One region of the Sphingobium limneticum genome, then DNA from elsewhere that is predicted to be linked to it. Evidence: predicted binding sites of a transcription regulator. Region 1 holds the regulator's gene; each other region holds the start of a gene.
What was found. The regulator LexA, encoded in region 1, represses DNA repair genes until DNA is damaged. The targets are predictions, from matches to a motif close to GTTCCNCNCTTGTTCT.
Positions count from the first base shown of each region.

Region 2: a site for LexA is predicted at 4,544-4,559, ahead of recA (recombinase RecA). Genes of this name have one in related genera too.
Region 3: a site for LexA is predicted at 3,826-3,841, ahead of F4U95_RS24980 (DUF6771 family protein). Genes of this name have one in related genera too.
Region 4: a site for LexA is predicted at 3,657-3,672, ahead of F4U95_RS02270 (ATP-dependent helicase). Genes of this name have one in related genera too.

Region 1 is NZ_VYQA01000005.1:22,649-30,092, forward strand. It holds gene trpD (anthranilate phosphoribosyltransferase) at 70-1,062, shown strand; gene trpC (indole-3-glycerol phosphate synthase TrpC) at 1,059-1,850, shown strand; gene moaC (cyclic pyranopterin monophosphate synthase MoaC) at 1,847-2,320, shown strand; gene F4U95_RS08090 (molybdopterin molybdotransferase MoeA) at 2,317-3,495, shown strand; gene lexA (transcriptional repressor LexA) at 3,565-4,245, shown strand; gene F4U95_RS08100 (ComEC/Rec2 family competence protein) at 4,242-6,305, opposite strand; gene gltX (glutamate--tRNA ligase) at 6,415-7,444, shown strand, end outside.
Region 2 is NZ_VYQA01000004.1:130,917-138,360, forward strand. It holds gene dapA (4-hydroxy-tetrahydrodipicolinate synthase) at 1-480, shown strand, start outside; gene smpB (SsrA-binding protein SmpB) at 542-1,024, shown strand; gene F4U95_RS07125 (DUF2062 domain-containing protein) at 1,028-1,621, shown strand; gene F4U95_RS07130 (hybrid sensor histidine kinase/response regulator) at 1,659-4,067, shown strand; gene F4U95_RS07135 (response regulator) at 4,153-4,509, shown strand; gene recA (recombinase RecA) at 4,633-5,706, shown strand; gene F4U95_RS07145 (transglutaminase-like domain-containing protein) at 6,180-6,968, shown strand; gene F4U95_RS07150 (translocation/assembly module TamB domain-containing protein) at 7,114-7,444, opposite strand, start outside.
Region 3 is NZ_VYQA01000023.1:36,452-43,895, reverse strand. It holds gene F4U95_RS21415 (TniQ family protein) at 1-1,190, shown strand, start outside; gene F4U95_RS21410 (hypothetical protein) at 1,187-1,366, opposite strand; gene F4U95_RS21405 (hypothetical protein) at 1,619-1,837, shown strand; gene F4U95_RS21400 (hypothetical protein) at 2,342-3,307, shown strand; gene F4U95_RS21395 (hypothetical protein) at 3,415-3,705, shown strand; gene F4U95_RS24980 (DUF6771 family protein) at 3,855-4,046, shown strand; gene F4U95_RS21385 (hypothetical protein) at 4,372-5,226, opposite strand; gene F4U95_RS21380 (DUF6488 family protein) at 5,448-5,771, opposite strand; gene F4U95_RS21375 (hypothetical protein) at 5,802-6,392, opposite strand; gene F4U95_RS21370 (HupE/UreJ family protein) at 6,389-7,102, opposite strand.
Region 4 is NZ_VYQA01000002.1:42,344-49,787, forward strand. It holds gene F4U95_RS02245 (response regulator) at 1-422, opposite strand, end outside; gene F4U95_RS02250 (pseudouridine synthase) at 1,011-2,009, shown strand; gene rsmD (16S rRNA (guanine(966)-N(2))-methyltransferase RsmD) at 2,006-2,545, shown strand; gene F4U95_RS02260 (Fe-S oxidoreductase) at 2,651-3,109, opposite strand; gene F4U95_RS02265 (GFA family protein) at 3,237-3,635, opposite strand; gene F4U95_RS02270 (ATP-dependent helicase) at 3,752-6,028, shown strand; gene F4U95_RS02275 (GAF domain-containing protein) at 6,016-6,534, opposite strand; tRNA gene F4U95_RS02280 (tRNA-Ala) at 6,686-6,761, opposite strand; tRNA gene F4U95_RS02285 (tRNA-Ala) at 6,928-7,003, opposite strand; gene F4U95_RS02290 (TIGR02300 family protein) at 7,091-7,423, opposite strand.

The sequences.
Region 1 (7,444 bases):
GGAAAAGTGCGAAGTTAAGGATCGACGCCCCCTCGACTCATCGCCCCCGTGCCGACTAAGGCGGATGCGATGACCAGCCTGCCCGATCCTTCTACGCCGCTGTCGGCCGATACCGCCGCTCAGGCTTTCGACCTGCTGTTCGATGCCGACCTGAGCGACGAAGCCATTGCCGATTTCCTCGTCACCATGGCCCGGCGCGGCGAGACGGCGACCGAAATCGCCGCCGCCGCCCGCGCCATGCGCGCCCGCATGATCCCGGTCAGCGCTCCCACCGGCGCGATCGACGTGTGCGGCACCGGGGGCGACGGGCATCATACGCTCAACGTCTCCACCGCTGTCTCACTCGTTGTCGCAGCCGCCGGCGTGCCGGTCGCCAAACATGGCAACCGCGCCGCCTCCTCCAAGGCCGGCGCCGCCGACACGCTGGAGGCGCTGGGCCTGAACCTGGACAAGGCCGCCACCACCGCAGAGGCCACCCTGGCCGACCTCGGCATCTGCTTCCTCTTCGCGCAAAATTACCACCCGGCGCTCAAACGGCTGGGTCCGATCCGCAAGGCGATCGGCGAACGGACCATCTTCAACCTGATGGGCCCGCTCGCCAATCCGGCCAATGTCCGCCGCCAACTGGTCGGCATCGCCCGCCCCGCCTATGTTCCGATCTATGCCGAGGCGCTGGCGGAACTGGGCGCGGACCGGGCGATGATCGTGTCGGGCGACGAAGGGCTGGACGAACTGTCCTTGGCCGGCGGCAACGATATCGCCGAAGTCACCGGCAACGGGCTGGTCGCCATGCGCCGCCTGACCGCTGCGGAACTCGGCCTGTCCACCCACCCGGTCGATGCGATCCGGGGCGGCGACGCCACCCACAATGCCGCAGCTCTCCGCGCCCTGCTGCAAGGCGAAGAGGGGCCGTATCGCGACGCGGTGCTGCTCAATGCCGCCGCAGCCCTTGTCGTCGCCGACGCCGCAACCGATCTGCGCGAAGGCGTGGAGGAAGCGGCCGAAACCATCGACCGCGGCCTTGCCAACGCCCTGCTCAATTGCTGGATTGCCTACAAATGACCAACAAGCTGATCGAAATCTGCGATTTCAAGCGCGAGGATGTCGCCCGCCGCCGGGCCGCGACCAGCATCGCTGCATTGCATGCCCGCGCCAGCGAACAAACCCCGCCACGCGGTTTCCGCAAGGCACTGGACGATGCAGCACGCGCCGGCTTCGGCCTGATCGCCGAAATCAAGAAAGCCAGTCCGTCCAAGGGCCTGATCCGCGCCGATTTCGATCCGCCCGCCCATGCGCAGGCCTATGCGGCCGGCGGCGCGGCCTGCCTGTCGGTCCTGACGGACGAGCCCTATTTTCAGGGCCATGACGATTATCTGATGGCCGCTCGGTCGGCCTGCGCCATCCCCGTATTGCGCAAGGATTTCCTGGTCGATCCCTGGCAGGTGCTGGAAAGCCGGTCGTTGGGTGCAGACGCCATCCTCATCATCGTCGCCGCGCTGGATGACGGCCAGATGCAGGAAATCGAGGACGCCGCCCTTGGCCTGGGCATGGACGCCCTGATCGAAGTACATGACGAAGCGGAACTGGAGCGCGCGCTGAAGCTGCGCTCGCGTCTGATCGGTGTCAATAATCGCGACCTGCGCGATTTCTCGGTCGACTTCGCCCGCACCTATGAGCTGGTGGGCAAGGCGCCAGAAGGCTGCACCTTCGTCGCCGAAAGCGGTCTTGGCAGCCATCCCGACCTCCTTGCCATGGCCGACCACGGCGTGCGCTGCTTCCTGGTCGGCGAAACGCTGATGCGGCAGGCCGATGTGGAGGCCGCGACCCATAATCTGCTCACCGGGGCATGACCGGCCTCACCCATCTGGACGATGATGGCGCGGCGCGCATGGTCGATGTCGGGGCAAAAGCGGTGACGGCACGCGAAGCCGTCGCCTCCGGCCGCATCGATATGAGCGCGAACGCTGCCAAGGCCATCGCCGACGGGCTGGTCAAGAAAGGCGACGTCCTTGCCGTGGCGCGGGTTGCCGGCATCATGGCGGCGAAGAAGACGGCCGACCTCATCCCGCTCTGCCACCCGATCGCGCTCAGCGCCGTGACGGTCGATTTCTTGCCTGACGATAGCGGCGTCACCGTGACCGCCACCGCCCGCACCGCCGGCCAGACCGGCGTGGAGATGGAAGCGCTGACCGCTGCCTCGGTGGCGCTGCTTACCATCTACGACATGGCCAAGGCGCTGGACAAGGCGATGGTCATCGGCGCGGTCCAGCTTGAATCCAAGACCGGCGGCAAGTCCGGCGACTGGCGCCGCGTCCCATGAGCCTGTTGCCGGTCGAAGAAGCGCAGGCTCGCCTGTTCGCGCTGGCCGACCGGCTGCCGGTGGAAACCGTTCCGATTGCGCAAGCCGTCGGCCGCTGGCTGGTGCAGGATATTGCCGCCCTGCGTGACCAGCCCTGGGCCGATCTGTCGGCGATGGATGGCTATGCGGTCCGCGCCACCGAAATGCCCGGCCCTTGGCGCGTCACCGCCGAAAGCGCGGCAGGAACTGGCTTCCAACCCACGTTGGCACCAGGGGAAGCCAGCCGCATCTTCACCGGCGCGCCGCTGCCGCCCGGTGCCGACGCGATATTGATCCAGGAAAATGCGACCCGCGACGGCGATCGCCTGACCGCCAGCGCCGACCCGCTGACGCCCGGCCGCCATGTCCGCCCGACCGCCTCCGACTTCGCACAAAATGCGATCCTGCTGGATGCCGGCAGCCGCCTCGGCCCGGCGCAGATAGCCCTCGCTGTGCTGGGTGGCCATGGCACCGTGCCCGTCACCCGCCGTCCCCGGATCGCCATCCTGTCCACCGGCAACGAACTGGTGCCGCCCGGCGCGCCGACGCCCGCTGGCCTGCTGCCCTCCTCCAACGCGCCGATGCTGGCGGCCCTGCTCGCCGCCCTGCCCTGCGACGTCATCGACTTTGGCATCGTCCCGGACGATCTCGATGCGATGGTCGCCGCGCTGGGTCGCGCCAGGAGTGCCGACATCATCGTGTCGACCGGCGGCGCGTCGGTGGGCGATCATGACCTCGTCCGCCCTGCCTTCGTCCAGGCTGGCGGCACGCTCGACTTCTGGAAGATCCGCATGCGCCCCGGCAAGCCACTGATGGCCGGGCGGCTTGGCAACGCACTGTTCCTCGGCCTGCCTGGCAATCCCGTTTCCGCTTTCGTTACGGCGACGCTCTTTCTGCTCCCGCTCGCCCGTCATATCAGCGGCGCGCGCGATCCGCTGCCATTGACGAGCGATGCCATGCTCGCCTCCGCCCTGCCGCAAACCGGCGATCGCGACGATTATCTGCGTGCCTGGCGCGCGCCCGACGGCATCGTCTCCGTCACGTCGCAGGACAGCGCCGCGACCGCCGCCATGGCCAAGGCCGACTGTCTGATCCTGCGCCCGGCCGGATCGCCCCCTGCCACGCCCGGAACACGCGTGACCATCCTGCCACTTTGATGCGCGGAACGCTTGACTAACCTTCATCTGTTTCCTATGCGTTCCTCATACGTTCCACGGAGGACCGCAATGTTGACGCCCAAGCAGCAGGAATTGCTGAGCTTCATTCAGACCCGATTGGACGAAGGCGGCGTGTCGCCATCGTTCGAGGAAATGAAGGACGCGCTGGACCTGCGATCCAAGTCCGGCATCCATCGTCTGATCAATGCGCTGGAGGAGCGCGGCTTCATCCGCCGCCTGCCCAACCGCGCCCGCGCATTGGAAGTGTTGAAGCTCCCCGACGCGATGCACCGCGCGCCCACGCCGATCGTGCCGCCCAAGCCCAAGCTGGTGACGCCGCCGCCCCTCCTGCCGATCGCGGCCAATGACGTGATCGAAATCCCGATGCACGGCCGGATCGCGGCGGGTGTTCCGATCGAGGCGATGGAGGGGCAGGCCATGCTCTCCGTCCCTGCCGCTCTGCTAGGCGCTGGCGATCATTATGCGCTGGAAGTCTCAGGCGACTCGATGATGGAAGCCGGCATTCTCGACGGCGACTTCGCGCTGATCCAGCGCACCGATGTCGCCCGCGAAGGCCAGATCGTCGTCGCCCTGATCGACGAAGCGGAAGCGACGCTCAAATATTTCCGTCGCGACGGCGGCCGCGTGCGCCTCGACCCGGCGAACAGCGCCTATGAGCCGCAAATCTACGATTCACGGCAGGTCCGCATCCAGGGCAAGCTGGCGGGGCTGTTGCGCCGCTATAATTAAGGGGCCGCGGCTCTTGGTCGCGGCCTTGGGCGACTGATCCAGGGATGGGCATCGCCCGGCCGATGGACGGTGTGAACTTCGCCCTTTTCCAGACCGATCGACAGACCGCCGGTGCGCGCCAGCAACCGGCGGTCTATCTTCATCCAGCGCGGACGACACCAGCGCGGCAGCCCGCGATCGCTGACGACGATATCCGCCGCGGCGCAATCTCGCGCGAAATCTTGGCGGGCAATCAGCACATCGCTGCGCGTGAACAGCAGCCTCCAAGTCCGCCCCTTGCCGTGCTTTAGGCGGACAGCGCAAAGATCGACGGAACAACGCGCCTCCGGCAAGTCGGCGATCGCCGCCAGTTCGCCATCATAACCAGCGCTTTCGGACAGGACGTCACGCACATAATCCCCCGCCCGATCGCGCAATATCGCCATGCCCTTTCCGGTCCGCACCGCCACATGGCGACCGTCGCCGGTCACCAGAATATCCGGTGGCGTTGCGGCAAAGGTCACTGCCACAGCGATAAGGACCGGCGGAAGCCCCAGCCAGCGCCAGCGCGTTCGCCAGAGCAGGCACCAGAGCAGGCCGATCATGGCGATACCGAACAATCCCATGCCCATGGTCGGCGCCAGCAGGCTCGCCATCGGGCTGGCCGCAACGCCATGGGCCAGCAGCAGCAACAGGTTCAATGACTGCTCGGTCAGCCACCAGGCCGGCGCCCCCAGTCCAGCGACATCCAGCAGCAGCGCCAACGCCTCCAACGGCATGACGACGAAGGTGGTGAGCGGAATGGCGATCAGATTGGCGAAGGCGCCCAGCAATCCCGCCTTGTGGAAATGAAACAGCGCGATCGGCATCAGGGTCAATTCGACCGCGATCCCCGTCGCCAGCATCACGGCCAGATTTCGCCCCAGCTTGCGCAATCGCCCTTCATCCCGCGCGGCGGCAAAGGCTCGGAAACGGGGATGCTCCGCCAACGCCACCAACGCCGTCACCGCCGCAAAGCTCATCTGGAAACTCGGCCCGGCCAACGCCTCCGGCCACAAAAGCTGCACGATCAGTGCGCCGGTCGCCACCAGCCGCAGCGTCACCGCATCCCGCCCCATCGCCAGTCCGCCCAACACCAGCAGCGCCGCGACGCAGGAGCGCACCGTCGGCACCTCTGCCCCGGTCAGCAATGTATAGCCGATCCCCGCCAGCGCGCCGCCCGCCGCCGCGATCAGCATCAATGGCCAGCCCAGCGCCGCCCGCTGGCTAAGCGCCATCACCCGCATCAGCAGGAAAATCACCGCGCCGATCAGCGCCGTGACATGTAGCCCGCTGATCGACAACAGGTGCGCCAGCCCGCTGCGCCGCATTGCTTCCGCATCCGCCTCTGGAATGGCGCCCTGATCCCCGGTGGCGAGCGCTACCGCAATCCCCTCCGCCGGCCCATCGACCCGTTCCAATATATGCCCGAACAGACGTGCCCGCAGCGGCGGGGCCGCAGTCGACGGGGTCAACACCTCAACAGGCTTCAGCGCCTTGCCCGTCGCGCCGATCCCCTGAAAATAGGCCCGCGCAGCAAAATCATAGCCTCCCGGCACGCTCGGCGGCGCAGGGGGCATCAACCGCACGCGAAAGCGAATCCGAGCGCCCTCCCCCAATCCCGCCGGCACATCGGCATCGGCGATATTGACCCGCACCACAGCCGGCAGGTCCGGCGTATCGACTGGCCGGATCATCACTCGCACCATCGCCTGCGCAGGCACCGGCCGCACCGCCGCCACATCGCCCGTCATCTGCACGAAGCGCGCCCGCGTCAGGGGCGGCTGCCCCAGCAACGTCGCCTTGCCCCACACCAGCAGGCAGCCCATGCAAGCCAATATTGCGCCGGCGACAAGCATGCGCCGCAATCGCCCGCCATCCGGCAGCATCATGCCGATGCAGGCCAGCGCCAACGCACCGCAACAAAAGGCCAGCCAGGCCATGGCATGAGGCAGGATGAACCAAGCCGCGATGCCGCTGCCCAGCGCGATCGGCACCCACAGGCCGATCTGTTCTCGCTCCTGTTCCAGCCAGCTTTCCATCGCTTCCAGCCCGCTTCGGGACAGTGCCGCCGCCCTCCGACCAAGGGAGGTTTGTCGTGGCTCAAAAGCCATGCTAGGGGGCGTCGCATCCATGGATCAGCTAAGGCGAATGTCGAAGAATATGACGGTAAGTGCAACGGGAATGAACAAGCAGGTGGTGACCCGTTTCGCCCCGTCCCCAACGGGGTTCCTCCACATTGGCGGCGCCCGCACCGCCCTCTTCAACTGGCTGTTCGCGCGCCACCATGGCGGCAAGTTCCTGCTCCGTGTCGAGGATACCGATCGCGCCCGTTCCACAGAGGAAGCCGTGGCCGCCATTTTCGACGGCCTGGAATGGCTGGGCCTGGGCGGTGACGAGCCGGCCGTGTTCCAGTTCGAACGCACCCCGCGCCATGCCGAAGTCGCCGATCAACTGCTCGCAGCCGGCCATGCCTATCGCTGCTACGCCACGCCCGAGGAACTGGCGGAACTGCGCGAACAGCAGCGCGCCGCCAAGCAGCCGATGCGCTATGACGGCCGCTGGCGCGACCGCTCGCCCGAAGAAGCGCCGGAAGGCGCACCCTTCGTCATCCGCATCAAGGCGCCCCGGACCGGCGAAACCGTGATCGAGGATGCCGTGCAGGGCCGCGTCGCCGTGCAGAATGCCGAGCTGGACGACATGATCCTGCTGCGTTCGGACGGCACGCCCACCTATATGCTGGCCGTCGTGGTCGACGATCATGACATGGGCGTCACCCATGTCATTCGCGGCGACGATCATCTCAACAACGCCTTCCGCCAGCTCAGCATCATCAAGGCGATGGGCTGGGAAGAGCCGATCTACGCCCATATCCCGCTGATTCACGGGTCGGACGGCGCGAAACTGTCGAAGCGCCACGGTGCTCTTGGCGTCGATGCCTATCGCGACGAGATGGGGATGCTGCCCGAAGCGGTGCTGAACTATCTGCTGCGCCTGGGCTGGGGCCATGGCGATGAGGAAATCATCACGATCGCCCGCGCGATCGAACTGTTCGATATCGATGGCGTCGGTCGTTCGCCCTCACGCTTCGACATCAAGAAGCTGGAAAATCTGAACGGCCATTATATCCGCGAAGCCGACGATGCGCGCCTGGCAAAACTCGTCGCGCCGCGGGTCGAAC
Region 2 (7,444 bases), on a different contig from region 1:
GTGCCCGGCCGCACCATCACCGACATCGGCGTGCCGGTCATGTATCGCCTGGCGGAGGAATATCAGTCGATCGTCGGGATCAAGGATGCGACCGGCAATCTGGGCCGCGTCACGGCTCAGCGTCTGGCCTGTGGTCCCGACTTCTGCCAGCTGTCTGGCAATGACGAAACCGCGCTGGGCTTCAACGCCATGGGTGGACGCGGCTGCATCAGCGTCACCGCCAATGTCGCGCCGCGCCTGTGCGCCGAATTCCAGGCAGCCTGCGCCGCGCATGATTGGGATGGCGCATTGGCGTTGCAGGATCGTCTCTATCCCCTGCACGATGCGCTGTTCAGCGATTCGTCGCCCGGCCCGGTCAAATATGCGCTGACCCGCGTTCGCGCCGACATGCCCAGCGACGTGCGCCTGCCGATCACCTGGCCGTCCGAATCGAGCCGTTCGGCGGTCGATCGCGCACTGGAAATCGCCGGCCTCGTGTAAAGTCGGGGCCGATGGCCCATATGATGTGGCCCCATAGAGTGAAATGAGTAGTTAGACAGTCATGGCCCGCCCCCGTCCCGCAACCTTCGACAAGAAGAAGATCGTCGCCGAAAACCGGCGCGCGCGTTTCGATTATTTCATCGAAGACGTGTTCGAAGCGGGCATCGCCCTGCAAGGTACGGAGGTGAAGGCCCTGCGCGGTGGTGAGGGCAATATCGCCGAAAGCTATGCCGAGGTGAAGGGCAATCAGGTGTTTCTGGTGAACAGCAACATCCCCGAATATAGCCACGGCAACCGCGAAAATCACGAACCCAAGCGCCCCCGCAAGCTGTTGCTGCATGAGCGGGAGATCGAGAAGATGCACAGCGCCGTCTCGCGCAAGGGCATGACGCTGGTGCCGCTGATGATCTATTTCAACAGCACCGGCCGGGCCAAGATCGAGCTGGCGCTGGCCAAGGGCAAGCAGACCCACGACAAGCGCGAGACGATCAAGGATCGCGATTGGAAACGGGATCAGCAACGCATCATGCGGGACAAGGGCTGATCCATGGATAATCGGCTCACCCGCTGGTGGCATGCCAATGCCCCGACCCGCGAATCGCTGGAAAAGAGCCGTATCCTTGCCCCCGTCGCCCATCGCGTCCTCGAACCCTCGCTCTGGCGCTTCACCCGCCGTTCGGTGCCGCGCGGCGTGGCGCTGGGCCTGTTCGTCGGCATCTTCCTGCTGATCCCCGGCATCCAGATCGCCGGTGCCGCGCTGCTCGCGCTGCCCGTCCGCGCCAATATCCCGGTCGCCGCCGCGATGACCTTCCTTTCCAACCCGGCGACCACCCCGCTCATCCTGATGGCGTCGGTGTGGCTGGGCAACTGGATGCTCGGCCGCAGCGCCGATGCGTCGGGCTTCATGGCGCTGGTCGATGGCCATGCCTCGGTCAGCCAATGGACCACATGGCTGCTCTCCGAAGCCGCACCGGCCATGCTGATCGGCCTCTTCCTCATCTCGCTCGCCAGCGCCGCGATCGGCTATGTCATCGCCGACTGGTTCTGGCGCCGCCGCATGGGCCGGAAATGGCAGGCGCGCAAATTGAGGATTGGCAAGGTCCATAAAAGCGGCGCATTGGAGAAAGTGACGGGCGCCTGACGCCTGCATATTCCGGTACCAAAGCAGGACATTGGGTTTGAAAAGAGGTGAAGAGGCCTGGCTGAACCAGCCGCGCTCGCGCTTGGCGTTGCCGCTGTTGATCTTGGCCGCCCTGGCGTCTGCCGCCCTCATCCTCTACGCCGTGGGCAGCTGGCCGCTGGCCGCCGGTTTCGGCGCGACCATCCTGACCGCCGCTGCGCTGCTGACCTGGTATCAGCATCTCTATCCGCCCCAGATATCCGACCGCGAAGCCACGCCCGACTGGACCGTAGCCCGCGCCGCTGCCGATGCGTCCAGCATGGCGATCGCCGTCACCGACCGGGCCGGCCGGCTGGTCTGCGCCAGCGACCTGTTCGGCGAATGGTTTCCCGGCTATCCGACCCCGCCGGCCATCACCACGGACGAAGCACTGGCCGACACGCTGGCGAAAGCCGCCCGCGCCGCCTGGCGCGATGGGGAGGCCAGGCATGAGGGCATGGCGCAGGGTGCGCTGCGCCTAGACATCGACATCGCCCGCACCGGCCGGTCGGAAGATTATCTGCTCTGGCGCTTCACCCCAGTGCGTCAGCCCAGCGCGCTGGACGACGTCAATCGCTTCCTGACCGGGGAGGCTGGCCGTCAGCTGGGCGAAGCGGGCATCATGGCGGTGATGATCGGCGGGGAAGGGCGCATCCGCGCCGCCAATGGCGCCTTCCTGCTGCGCGCCGCTGGTCGCATCGACGCCAATATCAGTGGCCGGGATTTCGCCGCCCATATGCGGGTGGATGACAAGGGCCGCCTGTTTTTGGCGCGCGAAGAACAGGGCGGCCTGCCGCTGCGCCTGCTCCAGGTGCCGCTGAAGCGCGCCGCCCAGCCCAATGGCGCGCAGGCCTCGATGCAGGACGGCCCGATGCTCCTGTTGCTGATCGACGAGCCTTCGGGCGGCGGCGGCACATCGGCGCTTTCCTATATAGAAACCCTGCTGTCGCTGTTGCCCTTCGGCCTCGCCATGGCGGATCGCGACGGCCGCGTCCTCTTCCTCAACAACGCCTTTGCCCGCGTCGCCGGCCTGCGCGATGGCGAGAAGCCGAGCTATCCCGGCGACCTCGTCGTGCGGGAGGATCAGGCGGCGGTGGCCGACGCGGTGCGTCGCTTTGCCGTCGGCCCGCAAATGTCGGGCGACATCGCGGTGCGTATGCGCGACAATCCCGACGATCCGATCGCGCTCAGCCTGGCCGGCGTGCGCGGCCTCGGCGAAGCGGCGGTCCTGCTCAGCCTCAAGGACAATAGCGAGGAGAGCAATCTCAAGCGGCAGGTGGCGCAGGCGACCAAGATGCAGGCGATCGGCCAGCTGGCCGGCGGCGTCGCGCATGACTTCAACAATATCCTGACCGCGATCATCGGCCATTGCGACCTGATGCTGATGCGCCACACGCCCGGCGACAGCGATTATGACGATATTCAGCAGGTCAAATCGAACAGCAATCGCGCCGCCGGCCTCACCCGCCAGCTGCTCGCCTTCTCGCGGCAGCAGACGTTGCGCCCGCAAATCCTGCAACTGCCCGACATCGTCGCTGACGTCTCCACGCTCCTGAAGCGCCTGCTGGGCGAAAATGTGAAGCTGGACGTCACCCATGGCCGCAATCTGGGCGCGATCCGCGCCGATCCGGGCCAGTTGGAACAGGTGGTCGTCAATCTGGCGGTCAACGCCCGCGACGCCATGCCCGAAGGCGGCACCGTCAATATCCAGACCTATGCCGTCCCCGCCATCAAGGTGCGGGAAATGCGCCAGCAGATCCTGCCGGCCGCCGATTATACCGCGCTGCGCGTGTCCGACACCGGCCTCGGCATTCCGCCGGACATATTGGCGAAGATCTTCGAACCTTTCTTCACCACCAAGGAATTGGGCAAGGGCACCGGCCTTGGCCTCTCCACCGTCTATGGCATCGTGAAACAGTCGGGTGGCTATATCTTCGCCGAATCCGAACTGGGTCGCGGCGCCAGCTTCGTCATCTATCTGCCGGTCCATAGCGGCGCCGACCTAGAACAGGCCGTCGTGCCCAAGCCATCCGCGCCCCGCGCCGAAACCTGGGGCACCGGCACCGTGCTGCTGGTGGAGGATGAGGATATGGTCCGCGCCGTCGCCGAACGCGCGCTGACCCGACAAGGCTATAAGGTGCTGACCGCCAATGACGGCGAGCAGGGGCTGGAGGTTTTGAACGGCGCGGAGAAGATCGACCTACTGATCTCTGACGTCGTCATGCCCAATATGGATGGCCCCGCCATGGTGGCCCAGGCCCGCCGCGCCTATCCCGACCTGCCGGTGCTGTTCATGTCCGGCTATGCGGAGGAACAGCTGCGCAAGTCGATCGACATCGCCAATGTCGCCTTCCTGCCCAAGCCCTTCTCCGTCAACCAACTGGCCGAAGCCGCCCGCGACGCATTGGCGACCCGGCCGGCCGAATAGCTCTGCGCTGGATCAAGGTGAATATGCTGGGCAATGCCGCCGCGATGCGGTAGCGATTCCGCTGCATCAATGTGGGATAAGCAGCATGTCGGACGCCAAGAGCATATTGATCGTCGAGGATGAGGCGATGATCGGCATGATGCTGGAGGATTATCTCGACGCGCTGGGCTATCGCCTGCATGGCCTTGCCGCCTCTGTCGACGAAGCCTGTGCGCTGGCGCGCGAAGGCGGCTTCGACGCGGCGCTGGTCGACTGTAATTTGCAGGGCGAAAAAAGCTGGCCCGTGGCCGATATATTGGCGCAAGCGAACATCCCCTTCATCTTCGCCACTGGTGGCATGGCCGACGATCTGCCGTCCACCCATGCCGACCGGCCGACACTGGCCAAACCCTTCACCATAGGCGCCGTCGAACGCGCGCTGGGCAAGGTTCTGGGCGGCTAGAAACAGGATCACGGGAACAGGATAGGAAATTTCCGTTCCCCTCTTGTTCTTGTAGAACAAACAGGATACATCATCGTCCAGGCACACGGAACCTCTGCGTTCCGCTTGACAGAGGACTGGCCGATGACTGCACTGCTCTCACTCATCGATTCCAAGAAGACGGGAAACATGGACAGACAGAAAGCATTGGACGCGGCGCTCGCGCAGATCGACCGCGCCTTCGGCAAAGGCTCGGCGATGAAGCTTGGCAGCCGGGAGAAGCTGGAGATTGAAGCCATCTCCACCGGCTCCCTCGGCCTCGACATCGCGCTCGGCATCGGTGGCCTGCCCAAGGGGCGGATCATCGAAATCTACGGCCCGGAAAGCTCCGGCAAGACGACGCTGGCGCTGCATGCCATCGCCGAAGCGCAAAAGGGCGGCGGCACCGCTGCCTTTGTCGACGCGGAACATGCGCTTGACCCCGGCTATGCCAAGAAGCTGGGCGTGGACATCGACGAATTGATCGTGTCGCAGCCGGATACCGGCGAACAGGCGCTGGAAATCGTCGATACGCTGGTTCGCTCCAACGCCATCGACATCCTCGTGATCGATTCGGTCGCGGCGCTGGTGCCGCGCGCGGAAATCGAAGGCGAAATGGGCGACAGCCATGTCGGTCTTCAGGCCCGTCTGATGTCTCAGGCGCTGCGCAAGCTGACCGGCTCGATCTCGCGCTCCAAGTGCATGGTGATCTTCATCAACCAGGTGCGCATGAAGATCGGCGTGATGTACGGTAATCCCGAAACCACGACCGGCGGCAACGCGCTCAAATTCTATGCTTCCGTCCGCCTCGACATCCGTCGCACCGGCCAGATCAAGGATCGCGACGATATCGTCGGCAACGCGACCCGCGTGAAGGTGGTGAAGAACAAGGTCGCTCCGCCCTTCAAGCAAGTCGAATTCGACATCATGTATGGCGAAGGCATTTCCAAGATCGGCGAAATGCTCGACCTTGGCGTCAAGGCCGGGATCGTTGAAAAGTCGGGCGCCTGGTTCTCCTATGACTCGGTCCGCATCGGACAGGGTCGGGAAAATGCGAAAACGTATCTCAAGGAACATCCCGAACTGGCGGACAAGCTGGAACAGGCGATCCGCGGCAAGACCGAGGAAGTCGCCGAAGGCATGATGACCGGACCCGATGCGGAGGATGATGGCGAATAAGCCCTGAGGGTGCGCCCGGCCGGATCAGCCGGATCGCCCCACATGGCCCCCGCCCGCCTTGCGCATCACGCACCGAAAAGGCCCGCCGCGTCTCCCACGCAGCGGGCCTTTTACCGTCGGGGAAATCGCCATGACGCTGCGCCTTCGTGAAGCGTTCCCCGGCGCAGGCCGGGGTCCAGTGTTGGACATTTGTTGGTAATCCTGTGGCTTCTGCCGGATGCGCCAGGCAGGCTGGATCCATAGCTTGGCTCGCATCGGATGATCGACTTTCCGATAGGATCGATACGACGCAACAAAATGTCCCGATATGCGGGACATGTGCGAAGTTAAGCCGCATCTATCCTATTCCCGGCCACTCCAGCGGAACTGTTCGGCACCCCCGTTGTAATCTGTTCTGGCAATCCTTTTGCAGCCCCCCGATGCTGCCACTGGCGCGCTGATTCGGCCTGCCCCTCTCACATTGGAATCATCCCATGCGCGTCGCGATCGAAGCGATACTCGACTATCAATTTGCCGAACCTACCGACGTGCTTCTGGCCGTTGAGGCGGCGGCGGTGCCGGACCAACGTGTCATCACCCAATCGCACATCATCGACAATGCCGGCCCGCTGACCAACAAGGTCGGCGGCAGCGGCATCGGTCGTCGCACCTGGACCCGCACCGGCACGGGCCGCATGCTCAGCACCTACCGCGCCACGGTGGATATCGACCGTCCGCCGGTCGTCATCGCCAATCTTCCCAAAAGTTCGCTGCACAGCTTGCCGGAGGATGTCCTCCCCTTCATCTGGCCCAGCCGCTATTGCGAGGCCGACCGGTTCGGCAGCTTCGTCAGCGGCCATTTCGCCGATCTGGAGGGCGGTGCGCTGGTGCAGGCACTGGTCGACTGGGTCCATGACAATCTCGTCTATGTGCCGGGCAGCTCCAACATCACCACCACGGCCGCAGACACGTTCGTCGCGCAGCAGGGCGTGTGCCGCGATTATGCCCATCTGACCGCCGCGCTCATCCGGTCGCGCGACATCCCCGCCCGGCTGGTGTCGGTCTATGCGCTCGATCTCGATCCGCCGGACTTCCACGCCGTGGTCGAAGTCTGGCTCGACGGTGCCTGGCATCTGGTCGACGCCACTGGCCTCGCCCCGGTCGAAACCATGGTCCGCATCGCCGTCGGCCGCGACGCTACCGACATCGCCTTCATGACCATCTTCGGCGGCGCAACCATGAACGCCCAGTCGATCAGCGTCACGCGCGTCGCCGATAGCTGATCGACCGTCGGCGCAGGCATGCTTCTATCGTTCCCCGGCGCAGGCCGGGGTCCAGTTCAGAGGACAGGACTGGACCCGGGCCTGCGCCGGGGCAGGCTTCATATGAAGCAGGCGCATAGCGTTCAGCTACCGATCCTCTCCCGCCTCAATAATCCTTCGAATAGCGCAGGTTCGCCGACGACCCGGCGTTGGTGCCGGTCTTCGACAACAGGCTCAGCGTCTTGGACAGGGCGATCTCCAGCTGTGTGGCGGTAAAGCCCTTCGAGTCCGTAATCACCTCCACATAGATATTGTTGGAGATATGCTGCCCGACCGCCAGCGACGTGCCCCGCCCGGTCGTGTCATCGCCACCGACGATGCCGATCCGATCCAGGCCCGACGCGCCCTGCAACTTGCCCATCGGGTTCAAACCGCCGCTGCCACCGCGCAGGCCATTCAGCGCCGCCGCCAGCTGCACCGCCTGCATCGGCGAGAGG
Region 3 (7,444 bases), on a different contig from region 1:
GGCTAAACGACCAACTGCGCGGAAAATGGCTGACCAATCCTGACCTTACAATGGCGGTCGTCAGCGCGCTTCATGACGCTGTAACGCTGCTGCGCCAATGGCCCATCGTTCCAGCCCAGCTACTTCCAACTCCAGGCGAAGGGGACAACTGGTCGAACAAGCTGGGGCACGCCGTCAAGCAAGCCCGGATCGGCCGCTCCTCGCCCCGAGTCAAAGCCCTGTTCGCGATGTTTCTACATGGCCTGCAGCAAGAGCAACCCGATCTCAGTCAAAGCCCTGATCTGTCCGACCTCCCGTCGGCCGACGAGGGGAATGACATAATTGGACTGATCTCCGCCAAATCAGCCGTGCGCGTGCTGCGCGAGACGGATACCATCATCGCAAAGCTGCGAGCCGCCGGCGTCTTCAAGCTAACCGACGTGCGAGTTCATGGCGTAGTTAGACCATTCCATGATCCCGAAGAAATCGAGGAACTGGCGCGCACCAAGCCTGACCGTCTGCCTTTGACCGCTGTGTCGCAGTCAACTCAGTTGCCCCGCTATGCCATAGCGCAGCTGATGCAATCTGGATTGGTCGCTCCCCTGACCCACCCTTATTGGGAGGCGCGATATGGCGTCCGCAATACCACCACGCAGGCCTGGGCGGCATTCGAGGCAAAGATCCAAGCCAAAGCCGATCCCGCTGTCGTTGACGGCGTTCCGCTACAAATCGCAGCTAGGGCTATTGGCGGTCGCGCCAAGCCATGGGCCGACATCTTCACCTGGCTCCTGGGGCCGGATGGTCGATTCGGTTTGCCCCCCAAGGCGACGGACCTGTCCCACCAGATACTAATCCCGGCCGAACTCATCGACACTTTGCGGATGTTGGAAAACCCGTTGTCCGGTGCCCATGTCGAGGATGAGCTATCAGGCGCCGATGCCAGCGAGATACTCAACCTGGCCACCAATCAGTTTCTCAAATTCGTCGCCACCGGCCGCATACGTCGCCACGGTAAAGCATATCTCGCAGCGGATGTTCTTCAGGCTGCAGCAGAGATCATAGGATCGGTCGAGATCGGCTACAGGATGGGATTGCCTCCCCAGTCAGCACAAAAATGGGCGCGGAAGGTCGGTTTGCCGACGATACATGATGCGGGCTACTGCCGCATGAGCTTCGCCAAGATCATGAAACAAGGCGCTTGGTCAGCCTAGACGACGCCCGCGTCGCGTGAGCGCTCCTCGATCCGGGCCAACATAGCACGCTTGCGCGCTGTTCGGCGCGATCCGCTATTGCGCATGGCATCGGTACGCTCTGGGGTATCGATGATACCCAAGGCAGCCTTGCGCTCTCGGATTCCCGCTAAAAGGTCAGAGAGGGTGATAATCATGCCGCTCCATCCCTTCCGTGGATCCCGGTCCATTTTAGAAATGTTCAGCCCGCCTGCGACGTTCCTGCGTCGGTGCCGATAATATCCCATGCAGGGTGCATGTGACAGCTGCGTCCACCGCCCAGGTGCGATGCCTGACCGCCGCAAATCCGAACCCGCGGTCCTGTTGCAAACCAGTGCAAAAGCTCAACGAGGGTCTCGCCGGGAAATCCGACGATTACTATCGTATAGTCGATAGCGATTGAGGAAAGCATGCCCGGGAATATTCCCCCCGACAAGAAAGCCGCGTTCGAACGTCTGGCAAACCATCTGGATGAGGAATATCCCTATCCCGGGTGTCGCGACGATCTCAGGGATGTGGCCAGCGGCAGCTCCGCCATAATTGAACGCGCATACTGGCGCGATCCCGTGCAAGTCATGACCGGCCTCGCATGGATGCTCGTCGGCCTGATGATCGGAGTGCTGCTGTGAGGGCCGATCGCATTGAGCGCGAATGGTTTTGCAAGCGCTGCGGCAATTCCGTCCACAAGCTGCAAGGATCATGGGCCCACATACGCAATCAACATAGCCCAAAGTCGTGCGGTCGAAAGCTGACCGACAACGACGTCTATCGGTTGCCGCTGAGCCGAACGAGGGAACGCACCCGTACACGGAATAAACAACAGGAAGCGCAAGATCGCCTGCTCATCGCTAAGCGGCGCTGGGATGAAGCCCGCTGTGAATGGGAGGCAGCCCAAGACGAACTCTATCTTGCCTCGGAAGCGCTGAAGTCCATCAAGAATAGTCCCCCATTGGACTAGCCTGGTCATCCCATCGGTTCAATCCAACGCCGCCGATAACTGCGGCGCATAAGCCGCTTTCCGGAGGATTCGAAGCAGCCTGTTCCATATCCAATGCAACCTGTGCTGAAGGGGGTCTGGAATTTGCCCAATCGGTCTGAGACAATTACTCCCGGTCTTGCAGGGAAGCATTACAATGGACTTCAGAGTAATTGAGGAATGGCTGTCTGATGCGCCTGAACGGCACGCGATGCCGAAGGAACAACAGAATGCCACGACGGCTGCCATAGGCGCTGCGGCGAAGACAGCCGCGGCTTCCGGCGTTGAAGCGTTCGATTTGGCGCGGCTGGAGATGGCCACCGGCCCTCAGGCGGAAGAGTATCGCCCTTTCCGGACTTTGACGCTTGCTGAGTTGGTCCGCGCCGCCGCTGAAATTCGGACCGTTCAGGACAAGCTTCGCTACCGCGACGATACGATCGCTGTTGATCCAGCCCTTGAACGCGCGGTCCTGACCCTTGGCGATGCCGGGATGCCTCTCAACGAGCACCGGTTTGCGGCGACCGAACGCGCCTTTGTCCGTGCGGAAATCTACGAGGCGGCGAATGGGGCCCTCTCGCCAAATGAAAAAGCCCGGATGATCCTCTACGACGTCGCCACTCAGGAAGAGGCGCGTGGCCTCGAACTGATCGGCCGAGGCGGAGTCCTAAGCGTCAGCCGAGGCATGGCGATCGCCAAGCCCGCTCAGGAGCTCGTATCCAGCATGGGCATCCGAACACTGGAAAAGGACGGCCTGGGTCAAAAGGACATCACGATGGCAGCCGTCGGCCGTTATGAGCGAGTGTCAGAATTCCATCGAGCCGGGATCGATTTAGGGGCTACTTTAGCGCGAGCCGGTGGCCCTGGCGCCGCAGCATTAGATGCGCGGTTGGAACGCCTTGCTTCTCAAGCGCCAGAGCCGGTGCCCAATGGCCTCGATCGGGAATCTGAAATCACCGGGGGCGATGCGGAGGGAACCTACCTATCTGAGGCAGTTACTCGCGGGATCGCTTCGCAGGCGAGCGACATCAAGTTCGAATTAGCCATCAAGCCGAAAGGCCGCACAGATCCAGATGCAAGCGAACAGCACAGCTTTGCTATGCCTCGCGGTCGAGGCCGCGATTAAAGGCGCAATGGCGCGCGACCAGATGATCATTGAGGCCCCGCGCGCCGACGTCGTCATGCTTGGAAACACACTTCGCTAATGTTCGCGTAATGAAATGAGGATTCGAAATGCCCGATGAAACCATGATCTTCGGCGTCAGCGAAGAGGGCCCGAATGGCGATGCACTGGACTTCATCGATCTAACCAAGCTGCATGTCGGAAATAAGGCTCATGACGCCTACCGCGCAGCCGTTCTCGAAGCCGCGCAACAGCGACGGGAGAAGGGATTTGGCTGCGCCTATCTTCCACATGAGGGCATGCTGCTACTCATGCATGAGGTTCCAGGTGAGGCGAAGGTGCCTGACGCCGCCATGCCATTCACGATCCACGGCTTCGCGTCTCTCCTTTCCGACGACTGACAGGAATAGGCACGTCCTCAGCGTAACCTGTCGCCGCACCGGGATGAGGGACCGCCCCCCCTTTCGGCTAGTCCAAGCCCATCCATCAACTTCGTTAGCCGAAGAACAGGCTCTTGCTATGTTCTCTTTTTGTTCGCATATTGCCGGACATGACACAGCCCGATTCTCTCTGGCTCGCGCAGAGCCTTCTGAACGCCCCTGGGTGGGCACGAGTGGCACTGACGGCGCCGAACGAACGGTTGCGGGAGCAAGCCGCTGTAGAACTGGCCCAAACAATTATCGTGGCCATGGAACGTCAGCCGCCTCACTTTGATCGCAGGCAGATGACCCTTCCCCTCTGACGTGGGGGCGAACGTCCCCCTGCGGAACCTCGGCGATTATGCCCACCGAAACGTCAATCTTTTCATCATCTGCAGATGCGGCCACTCAGGAGTAATCGATGCTGACAAACTCAACCGCTGGTTCCTCGCGCATTGCTGGAACACCGCTATGGAAACCGTCGGATCGCACCTGCGCTGCACGCTCTGTCGGGGACAGCCTGAACGATTTGCTCCAACGCCTCGACAACCGGACCGGCCTAACTGGATGAACAGTGAAGCAAGCTGGAAACGGCTGGTTCGGCGCCTGCGCGATTAGTGGCGAAATTCGCAAGTGCCTGGCAGCAGATCAAGCTGCAGGGGATTCTGTTTTGTCGTCCAATGCGTTGTCATGCGCACTATGTAGCGCTGTGTATGACGCGTCTCGCTCACTGGGATTTACCCGTCCTTCAAAACAGGCGATTTCCCGGTGTGTTTCGCCGAACACGTCCTGAAAATCTGCCACAACCTTTATCGTGATCGCGATAAAGGTAGCCTTCTCGAGCAGGGCCGCAACGCCATCCTGAGAACGCAATCCAAGCGGAGATGATGTCCAGGAATCCGCCGAAGGTATGTCCTGCCGCCAGTGAGATCTTTCCAGGTCTGGTTCATCGCCAAGCATCATGCCGCGCTGAGTGTTATCGCCATAAACAGCGACAATATGTGCGTTGTATAGCCAGCGTAACCGGCGCGCAGGCGATGCGCCAGAATTCTGGAAAGTTACCTTGGCAGTCAGATCGCCCAGCTCACTAAGCTTTGCCTCCACCGACTGAACCACGACATATGCGCGGGCCTGCGCCCGCCCATATTCCATAGCTATGCGGTTCGCATCGGTGGCTATCCCGATCGTGCGCTGCCCTTGTTTGAAGGCGCTGATCAATCCCAACAGCGCCGCGCTGCTAGCGCAAAGCGAGCCAACCGCGATCAGCAGACTCCATTGCGCTGTCAATGTCGCCTGCTCAGTAGCAACTGCTGAACGCAGAGCGATACAATCCGCCATCGGTCCTTTCTTTGGCAAATTTCGACAGATCTCCGACATATCGTCAGAAGCCGACGGGATATAATGACCCGCCAGAAAACCAATCCCGATGGCAAGCGTTAGCGCGAATGTCATAACCAGGATTGAAACAATCCATTCGCGTTGAAACGACTTAGTCTGTCTCATTCGGCATAATTTCCCTAGCGATGAGCGTGCGCAATAAGAGAGATATGGACATGCCGTCCGCTGAAATCGATCTCTAAAAGGTGCCGCCGATGGTCGCAGGGCTCCAACGGTTCAATTCCGGGCTTGATCAGAAGATCCGACTTCCTGCTGGATACCGTTGCCGTCGGATTTTCATGACGACAGAAATATGGGCGCGGCCAATCGACCGCGCCCATCACTTCTCACTTCAGCTTATGGTTCGCCGAAACGAAGGTGCCGTCCGGCTTCAACGCAACGTACAACAGCTTGCGAGCTTCCGGTTCAGCGTCGTTGCGGAAGATCACCACATCCTGACGGGCGCCCTGAACGGTACGCGACTTCGTTTCTACGAACTTCGCCTTTGACCAGCTCGCCGGCAATGTGCCCTTGGTGATGAGCTTGATGACATTGTCCTTCGCCACCTGCTGAACAGGACGATCCTGCTCTTCTTCATCATGATTGCCATGCGCCATCACCGGGGACACGGGAGCGAGAACAACGGCAGCTGCGATAATGAATTTACGCATCAGATTTTCCTTCTCTCATTATGAGTTGGGTCAGGGCTTGGCTGCGAAGGCGGAAAAGCCACCGGTCGCAGATGCAGTGATGGTGACAGGCTCGCTGGTCTTGTTCTTCCAGTACCAGCCATGCGTACCGTCGAAGGGGGCTGTGAAAGATCCGCTTTCACCGGCCGACGTGCCCTTCTCGTAGCTGGTGTATTCGCCTTCAGCCGCGTTGAATTCCTCGCCATGCAATTCGTAGCGGATCTTCGCGCCATCGGTTTTCCAAGCGTAGCGCATCGCGCTGCCGGCGGTCATTACTGCCTTAATCTCGCGCCCTTCGTTGGGCTTGAGCGTAATGACGACCTGGACCGGTTCACCCGGGGCAGCCACGGCCGGCTTGGACGCCATTGGCGTAGCCTGTGCGGACGACGCCACTGGCGCGGCATCATGCTCAGCCTGCTTCATCTCGCCCATCGGAGTGAGACCGAGAGCGCCGCCGACGCCTGTCGGATCGACGCCATATTCCGCAGGCAGCACGGTCGTCACCAGGATCACCGCAGCAGCGCCAAAGGCGATGAGTGTAGCCCGATTCAGTTGGCCAAGGGTGGGCAGTTCGCCCGGCATGGGCGAGTGGGGTCGGGTCATGAGGGATCTCCAAGGTACAGGCCGGCGAGTTGATAGCCGGTGAGAACGAAGCCGGCGGTCATCAGCACGACGTTCGCGGTGAAGGCATGTTTGGCGAAGCTGCGCGTGCGCCGCCAATATCCCATGATGATGAGGATGGCCGACAGAGCCAGGATCTGGCCCATCTCGACGCCGACGTTGAAAGCGATGAGATTGGTGATCAGGCCATCAGACGATAGCGCGAAGTCCTGCAGCTTCGTCGCCAGGCCGAAGCCATGAAAGAAGCCAAAGATCAGCACGGCCGCCTTCGTATTCGGCTGGAACCCGAACCAACGCTGAAACGCACCGAGATTGTCGAGCGCCTTGTAAACGACCGACAAGCCGATGATCGCATCGACAAGATAGGCGCTAACATTCGTTCCCAGCAGCACCCCTGCGATCAGGGTCGTGCTGTGACCGATAGCGAACAGCGTGACATAGGATGCCACTTCGCGCATCCGGTAGAGGAAGAAGATGACGCCGAACAGGAACAGCAAATGGTCGTATCCGGTGACCATGTGCTTGGCGCCTAGATAGAGAAACGCCCCTATCTGAGGGCCGGTCGTTTCTTCGATATAGCCTTTGTCGCCTTCCGCGACGCCGTGAGCCAAGGCCACATCGACGACGAAAAACGCCAAGGCTGTAAAGACCGCAGCATAACATGCCCACGGTCGAGCCAGTCTGAGTTTCATATAGATATCCGTATGGTCGCCAGCGCCTCGACGCCGGCAGATCAGCACCAAGTGCGAGACCAACGCCTCGCACTGCCATGCTTCAGGATATCGATGGCGGCTCGAGTAACGGAGCCATGATGAACGGCGCCATGAAAGGCTGGCGATGCGCGCCGCTATGGATAGCCTTCCCAGTCGGGACAGGTTTCAGCCCATGGTCATCTGGCACGCGATCACCGACTAGATGAACGTGACCGCCTCCTGTAGCGCTGCCCGGCTCCTCATGGTTTTCTGAAAAATGTTGATGCTCTGTAGTAGCCTCAACGGATGGTCGGTCGCTTTTGTGGAAATGCTGTGACACGG
Region 4 (7,444 bases), on a different contig from region 1:
AGCTTTGGCCGCCTTGCGCCGCGCAGCAGCGCATCGACCACGCCGATCGCGGCGATCAGGTCGCGCGGGGCGTAGGGCTTGGCGAGGCAACCGACCGCCAGCGTGCGCGCCTCCACCGGACAGCGGCCGGTGACGAACAACACCGGCAGGCCACACAGGGCGGCATGGCGGGCGACGTCGATGCCGGTCTTTTCACCATGGATGGCGACATCGGCGATGACGAGATCGACGCCGCCTTCGTCCATTACCCGGACGGCATGGTCATGATCGTCCACGGTGGCGGCGATGCGATAGCCCGCCTGCGCCAGCGTATGCTCATTGTCGAAGGCGACGAGCGGCTCATCCTCCACCACCAAAATGGTGCGGATCGCCTTGCGGCGCTTCGAGACAGCGCCTCCCTCTTTCACCAGCCCGAAAAACATTTGCCGATCCGCCCTGATTCCGCCATGCACCCGATGAAACGCCGCGCCCCCGCACCGGGTTGCCCGATGAACGGTCAGTCCCCCTCGCCCAAGCGCCGGAGCGGCACAATTCAACCTGTTGCTGGCTTTTATCCCATATGGGAATAGCCAGTGCCCATGAAAAGGAATCCGCCGTTGCAACCGCCGAAAAAATCCGGACCACCCCGCAGGGGAGGACCAGGCGGTCCGAAACGCCCGACCGGCCCCGGTCGGGGAGGCCCCAGCCAGGGACGTTCAGGTCCACGCACCGGCGGATCTCCGGATCGTGGCGCGGGCCGTGATGCCGAACGGGGCGACGCAAAGCCCCGCTTCTACAAGGGCGACGATAGCCGTGCGGAACGTCCACGCGGCGAGCGTCCGGACCGCAGCAGGAGCGATGCCGGCGCACGTCCTGCCCGTGGCGCCGGTCCGCGCGATGCTGCCGCCAAGCCGCGCGGCCCTCGCAGCGAAGGCGAACGTCCCCGGACCGATCGTCCCCGGACCGAGCGCCAGCGCAGCGAGCGCCCCGCGACCGAACGGTCCGGCAGCGATGGTTTCCGCCCGAATGGCGTGCGGCAGGAACGGGCACGCCCCGCCCGGCCCGACGGCCCACGCCAGGAACGCGGCCGCCCCGATCGATCGGACGGCCCACGGCAGGAACGTGGCCGGCCCGACCGGCCGCGTGACAATGTCGTCAAATCCTATCCGCCCCGCCGCCCGCGCGGCAAGGGGCCGACGCCGACCGCCAATCCCCATCCCGCTCATGCCGCCGCCAGCGAAGGCAAGGGTGAACCGCAGCGCATCGCCAAGCTGCTGGCCCGCGCCGGTGTCGCCTCCCGCCGCGAAATCGAACGGATGATCGAGGAAGGCCGCGTCGCCAAGGACGGCGTCGTCATCGACACGCCCGCCACGCTGCTGACGTCGCTGCATGGCGTTACGGTGGACGAGGTCGCGATCGCCGCGCCCGAACCCACGCGCCTGTTCCTGTTCCACAAGCCGACCGGCTATCTGACCACCGAGCGCGATCCGGTAGGACGGCCGACCATCTACGACCGGCTGCCCGCCGACCTGCCGCGCGTCATGCCGATCGGTCGACTGGATATGAATACGGAAGGGCTGTTGCTGCTGACCACCGATGGCGGCTTCAAGCGCGAGATGGAATTGCCCGCAACCGGCGTGCCGCGCACCTATCGCGCCCGCGCCTTTGGCGAGGTCAGCCAGCAGCAACTGGAAGACCTGTTCGACGGTCTGGAGATCGACGGCATCCGCTACGGCCCGATCGAGGCCAATCTGGAGCGCCGCACCGGACGCAACCAGTGGATCGAAATGACCCTGACCGAAGGCAAGAACCGGGAAGTTCGCCGCGTGCTCGAACATATGGACCTCAAGGTCAACCGGCTGATCCGCACCAGCTATGGCCCCTTCCATCTGGGCGAATTGCCGGTCGGCGCGGTCGAAGAAGTGCGCGAGCATGAACTGGCGTATTTCCGCAAGATGTTGCGGGATGCGGGGAAGACCGCAGGCAAGACCGCAGACCGCAACGAGGTTGACGGAGACGGCGACGCATGAGGATCATTTCGGGCCAATGGCGCGGCCGTCCTTTGACCGCGCCGAAGGGTGACGCGACCCGCCCCACCGGGGACCGGACGCGCGAGACGCTGTTTTCCATGTTGCTCAGCCGTATCGGATCGTTCGAGGGGCTGGCGGTGGGCGACTTTTTCGCCGGGTCGGGCGCGCTGGGGTTCGAGGCTCTGTCGCGCGGTGCGGCCTCATGCCTGTTCGTCGAGCAGGACAAGCCGGCGCTCGACGCGATCCGCGCCAATGGTGAGCGCCTGGGCATTCGCCCGGACGTCCGCGCCTCCAGCGTCATGGCGCTGGGGTCGGCGTCCAGGCCGCTGGACCTCATTTTCATGGACCCGCCCTATGGCACCGGCGCAGGCCAGGTGGCGCTCGACAAGCTGGCGCGGCTGGGTTGGACCAACGCCGCCAGCTGGATCAGCATCGAAACCGACCGGCGCGAGGATGTGGTGGTGAAGGGTTTTGCCGTCGACACCGTGCGCGATGTCGGCAAGGCGCGGATTACACTGCTGCGCGCCGAAGAGTGAAACTCGCCCACTCGCTCCGAACGAGACAGCGAGTTGGACAGTTAAACTGCATTTTTGAGCCGAGGCGGGCGGCGCTGATGGCCGCCCGCCTCGGCTCGCAATTCGTTAGCGCTTACGCCCCTTGGGCGCTTCGCCGCGATTGACGCAGCTGTCCTGCACGGTGCGGGTACAGGTCGGATAGTCCTTCGCCTCGGTTGGCGCGGGCGTCATATTCCCACCCACTGTGACCGGATTGGAAGACGACCCCATCGGAGCCGATGGATCCTTCGGCACGCCGGCGGGGGCTGGCGCCATGCCCGGATCGGCCGGAACCGCGCCGGTCGGCTGGCCGGCGTTGGGGTCAGGCTGCGGTGGCGTTGGTGGGGTAGACGCAGCCGGTGCGGCAGGCGCGACCGGAGCCGAGGGCGGCGTTGCAGCCGGATCGGCCGGGGCTGGTTCAGCCGGAGGGGTCATGGCGTCGGCGGGCGGCTGGCTCCCCTGTGCGGGCATATCCTGTGCGATGGCCGAGCCGCCCGCTACGGCGAAGCTCAACATCGCAACGCCAGCTAGCATGATGGATTTCATCGGGATCATCCTTTCCTATGTTCTGTTCTTCGCCCCGTTCAGGACCAAAACAGCGGTCGTGACACCCCCGTTCCATCCCGACGGTGAAACGGTGCATACATAAGATAGGACGAACGGCCGTTGCGGCTTATGGACCTTCTGGATAGCGGTCGAACGACGGCAGATCGTGCGCCTTTTCCACCCATGGCAGGGCTTCGGCCATCTGAATCTGCGCCTGGGGCGGCAGGGCGGTCGGATCGTCCAACGTTCCCGTCTGGATATCGATCGCGCCGGGGAAAGCTACGGGATTGGTGTAGAAGACGCCGGTGCCGCAAGTGCCGCAGAAATGGCGCGTCGCATGCTCGGAGGATTGGTAGCGCACCGCCTCTCCCTCGATCTTTACCGCATCTTCCGGGAACAACGCCCAACCGACCATCGGCGCGCCGGCGCTGGCACGACAATCCTTGCAATGGCACAGCGCGCTATAGGCCGGGTCGCCGGTCGCTTCGTAGCGGATCGCCCCGCACTGGCATCGTCCCGTCAGCATCGTCCCTTGCTCCCTTGCATGATTCGCCTTTTGTTCTCATAGAAGCCCCATCGCCGCAAGAGGCCGTTCCCGTCGCGCCCCTTGCCCATGCACCATCCCATGCCTAGTTGATCCATATGACCGTTCCTGCCCCCTCCCCCAATGATCCGCCCTATCTGGATGGGTTGAACCCGCCGCAGCGAGAGGCGGTGCTGACGACGGAGGGACCGGTGCTGGTGCTGGCCGGCGCCGGCACGGGCAAGACGGCGGCGCTTACAGCGCGGTTGGCGCATCTGATCGGCACGCGCCGCGCCTGGCCGTCCGAGATATTGGCGGTGACCTTTACCAACAAGGCGGCGCGGGAAATGCGCGCACGGGTCGGCCGGATGATCGGCGATGCGGTGGAGGGCATGCCATGGCTCGGTACCTTCCACGCCATCGCGGCCAAGATGCTGCGCCGCCATGCCGAACTGGTGGGCCTGCAATCCAATTTCACCATCCTCGACACCGACGATCAGCTGCGGTTGCTCAAGCAACTGGTGCAGGCGGAGGGGATCGACGAAAAACGCTGGCCAGTGCGGCAGTTGGCGGGCCTGATCGACCAGTGGAAGAATAAGGGCTGGACCCCAGCCGATGTCGGCGCAGGCGAGGCGGAAGGATATGCCAACGGCAAGGGGCAGAAGCTTTACGCCGCCTATCAGGCCCGACTGCGCGATGTAAATGCGTGTGATTTCGGCGACTTGCTGCTCCACACTCTCACGATTTTGAAGACGCATCGCGACGTGCTGGAGCAATATCAGCAGAAATTCCGCTACATCATGGTGGACGAATATCAGGACACCAACAGCAGCCAATATCTATGGCTGCGGCTGCTGGCGCAGACGCGCAAGAATATCTGCTGCGTGGGCGACGATGATCAGTCCATCTATTCGTGGCGCGGCGCAGAAGTCGCCAATATCCTGCGGTTCGAAAAGGATTTTCCCGGCGCGACCATCATCCGGCTGGAGCAGAATTATCGCTCCACGCCGCATATCCTGGGTGCGGCATCCGGCGTGATTGCGGAAAATGGCAATCGCCTGGGCAAGACGCTGTGGACCGATATCGATGTCGGCGAAAAGGTGAAGGTCGTCGGCATATGGGACGGGCCGGAGGAAGCGCGACGCGTCGGCGAAGAGATTGAAGCGGTCGAGCGTAGCGGCGGCTCGCTGGACGAAGTGGCGATCCTGGTCCGCGCCCAGCATCAGACCCGCGAGTTCGAAGACCGGTTCATCCAGATCGGCCTGCCCTATCGCATCGTCGGCGGCTTCCGTTTCTACGAGCGCGCCGAAATTCGCGATGCGCTGGCCTATTTGCGGCTGGTGAACCAGCCTGCCGACGATCTGGCGTTCGAACGCATCGTCAACGTGCCCAAGCGCGGGCTTGGCGACAAGGCGGTGGAGAAATTGCACCGGCTGGCACGCGCGGAAGGCATACCGCTGGCGCTGGCGGCGGCGCGCATCCTGGACACCGATGAGTTGACGCCGCAGGCGCGACGGTCGCTGGGCAATTTCATTGGCGATCTGGCGCGCTGGCGCGATCGGGCCGGGCAACTGCCCCATGCCGAACTGGCGCGGCAGATATTGGACGAGAGCGGCTATACCGCCATGTTGCAGGCCGAACGCACGACCGAAAGCGCCGGGCGGCTGGAAAACCTGTCCGAACTCGCCCGCGCGATGGAAGAATATGAGACGCTGGGCGCCTTCCTGGAGCATGTCTCCCTCGTCATGGACAATGAAGCGCAGGCGGACGAGCGCAAGATCACGATCATGACCATCCACGCCGCCAAGGGGCTGGAGTTCGACACGGTGTTTCTGGCCGGTTGGGAGGAAGGCATCTTCCCGTCGCAGCGCGCGCTGGACGAAGGCGGCCTCAACAGCCTGGAGGAGGAACGGCGGCTTGCCTATGTGGCGATTACGCGCGCGCGCAAGCGCTGCACCATCCTGCACGCCGCCAATCGCCGCATCTATGGGCAATGGACCAGCAGCATCCCGTCGCGATTCGTCGGCGAATTGCCGCCCGAACATGTCGAATCGGAAAGCAGCATGTCGGGCGGTGCATCTTTATGGCGAGCCAACTGGTCGGAACGGGACGACCCCTTCGCCAATGTCGCGCGCGGCAGCGGACGCGGGCCAGGCTGGCAGCGGGCGCAATCCACCGGCCAATTCAGCAAGGAACCGGTGCGGATCGTGGAGGCGCGGGCATCGGCCGTGTCGCTGGGCAATAAGGGGCGCAACGACATGAGCATCGGCCTACGCGTCTTCCACCAGAAATTCGGCTATGGCAGCGTTGCGGAGATCGAGGGCAACAAGCTGGAGATCGATTTCGAAACGGCTGGGCGCAAGCGCGTGATGGACAGTTTCGTTCAGCCGGCTTGAGGGCGGGATGCTGACGCCGATATCGATTCCGGTGCGGCGCAGAGTTTGGCGGACAGGATAGTAGTGACATCTTTGGCGAACCCTTCGATGGTCGCCACTGTCGCCGCATTGCTGATCAGGCGCGGTTCGGGATCGATCGCGCAAAGCGTGCCATAAAAGCTGCCGTCCGACAGGATCAGCGGGAAAGAGGCGTAGCTTTTGAAACCGTAGAAGCGCGGCACCGGATGCCGTTGCCAAGCGATGTCGGCATCGACATGATCGATCACCACATAATTTTCGGTCTGCCGGATATCGTTGCAGATGGTCATCTGCACCTCCAGTTCCGCGCCGGGTTCCAGCCCGAAGGCGATCTGGTCCAGCACCTGGCAGGCGATCCACCGATCTTCGGTCACACGCGCCACGGCAGCAAAGCCCATATGCGTCGCCTGGCACAGGCGCACCAATATGGCGCGGATCGCGTCGTCATCGCCCTGCGCGGCGGCCTGAACGGCTAATTCATCCTTCATACCCGTCGAATGGCAGGAAAGCGCGCCCTTGGCCAGTGGGGAGGCTGTGGCGGAGGGAGAGAATCGCAATGGCAATGGCAATGGCAGCGGCGATGGCGCTGACAGCGACGCAAGAAGGCGTGTGGTCCTGCATATGGAATTTGATGAAAATTGGTGGAGCCTAGCGGGATCGAACCGCTGACCTCCTGCATGCCATGCAGGCGCTCTCCCAGCTGAGCTAAGGCCCCATCCTGTGCGGCCTGGCCGTCACATCATGGTCAGACCATGTCCGGCAATGCCGTCGGTCTTATGTATAAACGCGAAGTCAGGGATAACTTCTCGTCCTTTCCCCTCACTTGCGTTCGGGAATTTTTCGGGAAAATGTCCCCCGGACATTTTCTGATCCCGAAAAATTGGTGGAGCCTAGCGGGATCGAACCGCTGACCTCCTGCATGCCATGCAGGCGCTCTCCCAGCTGAGCTAAGGCCCCGTACCAGTGAGGCGCCGCTTGGGTTCGGCGCCTCGGAGGTCGCTGCCTCTAGGGTCGTCCGACCCCGTTGGCAAGCAGAAATTTCACTTAATTATCGTCGTTGTCGTCGTCACCGGCGGCATCGACGCCCAGGTCGTCGTCACCACCCAGATCGACGTCATTATCCGGCGAATCGCCGTCGTCATCGACGTCGATGTCCAGATCGTCGTCAGCCGTTTCCAGCTCACCATCTGCGGTTTCGATCACCTTCTTGGGCGCCGCTTCCTCATAAGGCAGCGGCTGCTTCGATTTCAGCACCGGTTCCGGTTCCCAGGCACTGTTGCAATTGATGCAGGTGACCGGATCGTCCTTGCCCAGGTCGTAGAAGCGAGTCGCGCATTTTGGGCAGGTCCGCTTCGTGCCCCATTCAGCCTTCACCATGTCCGGCCTGTTCCTTCTTCG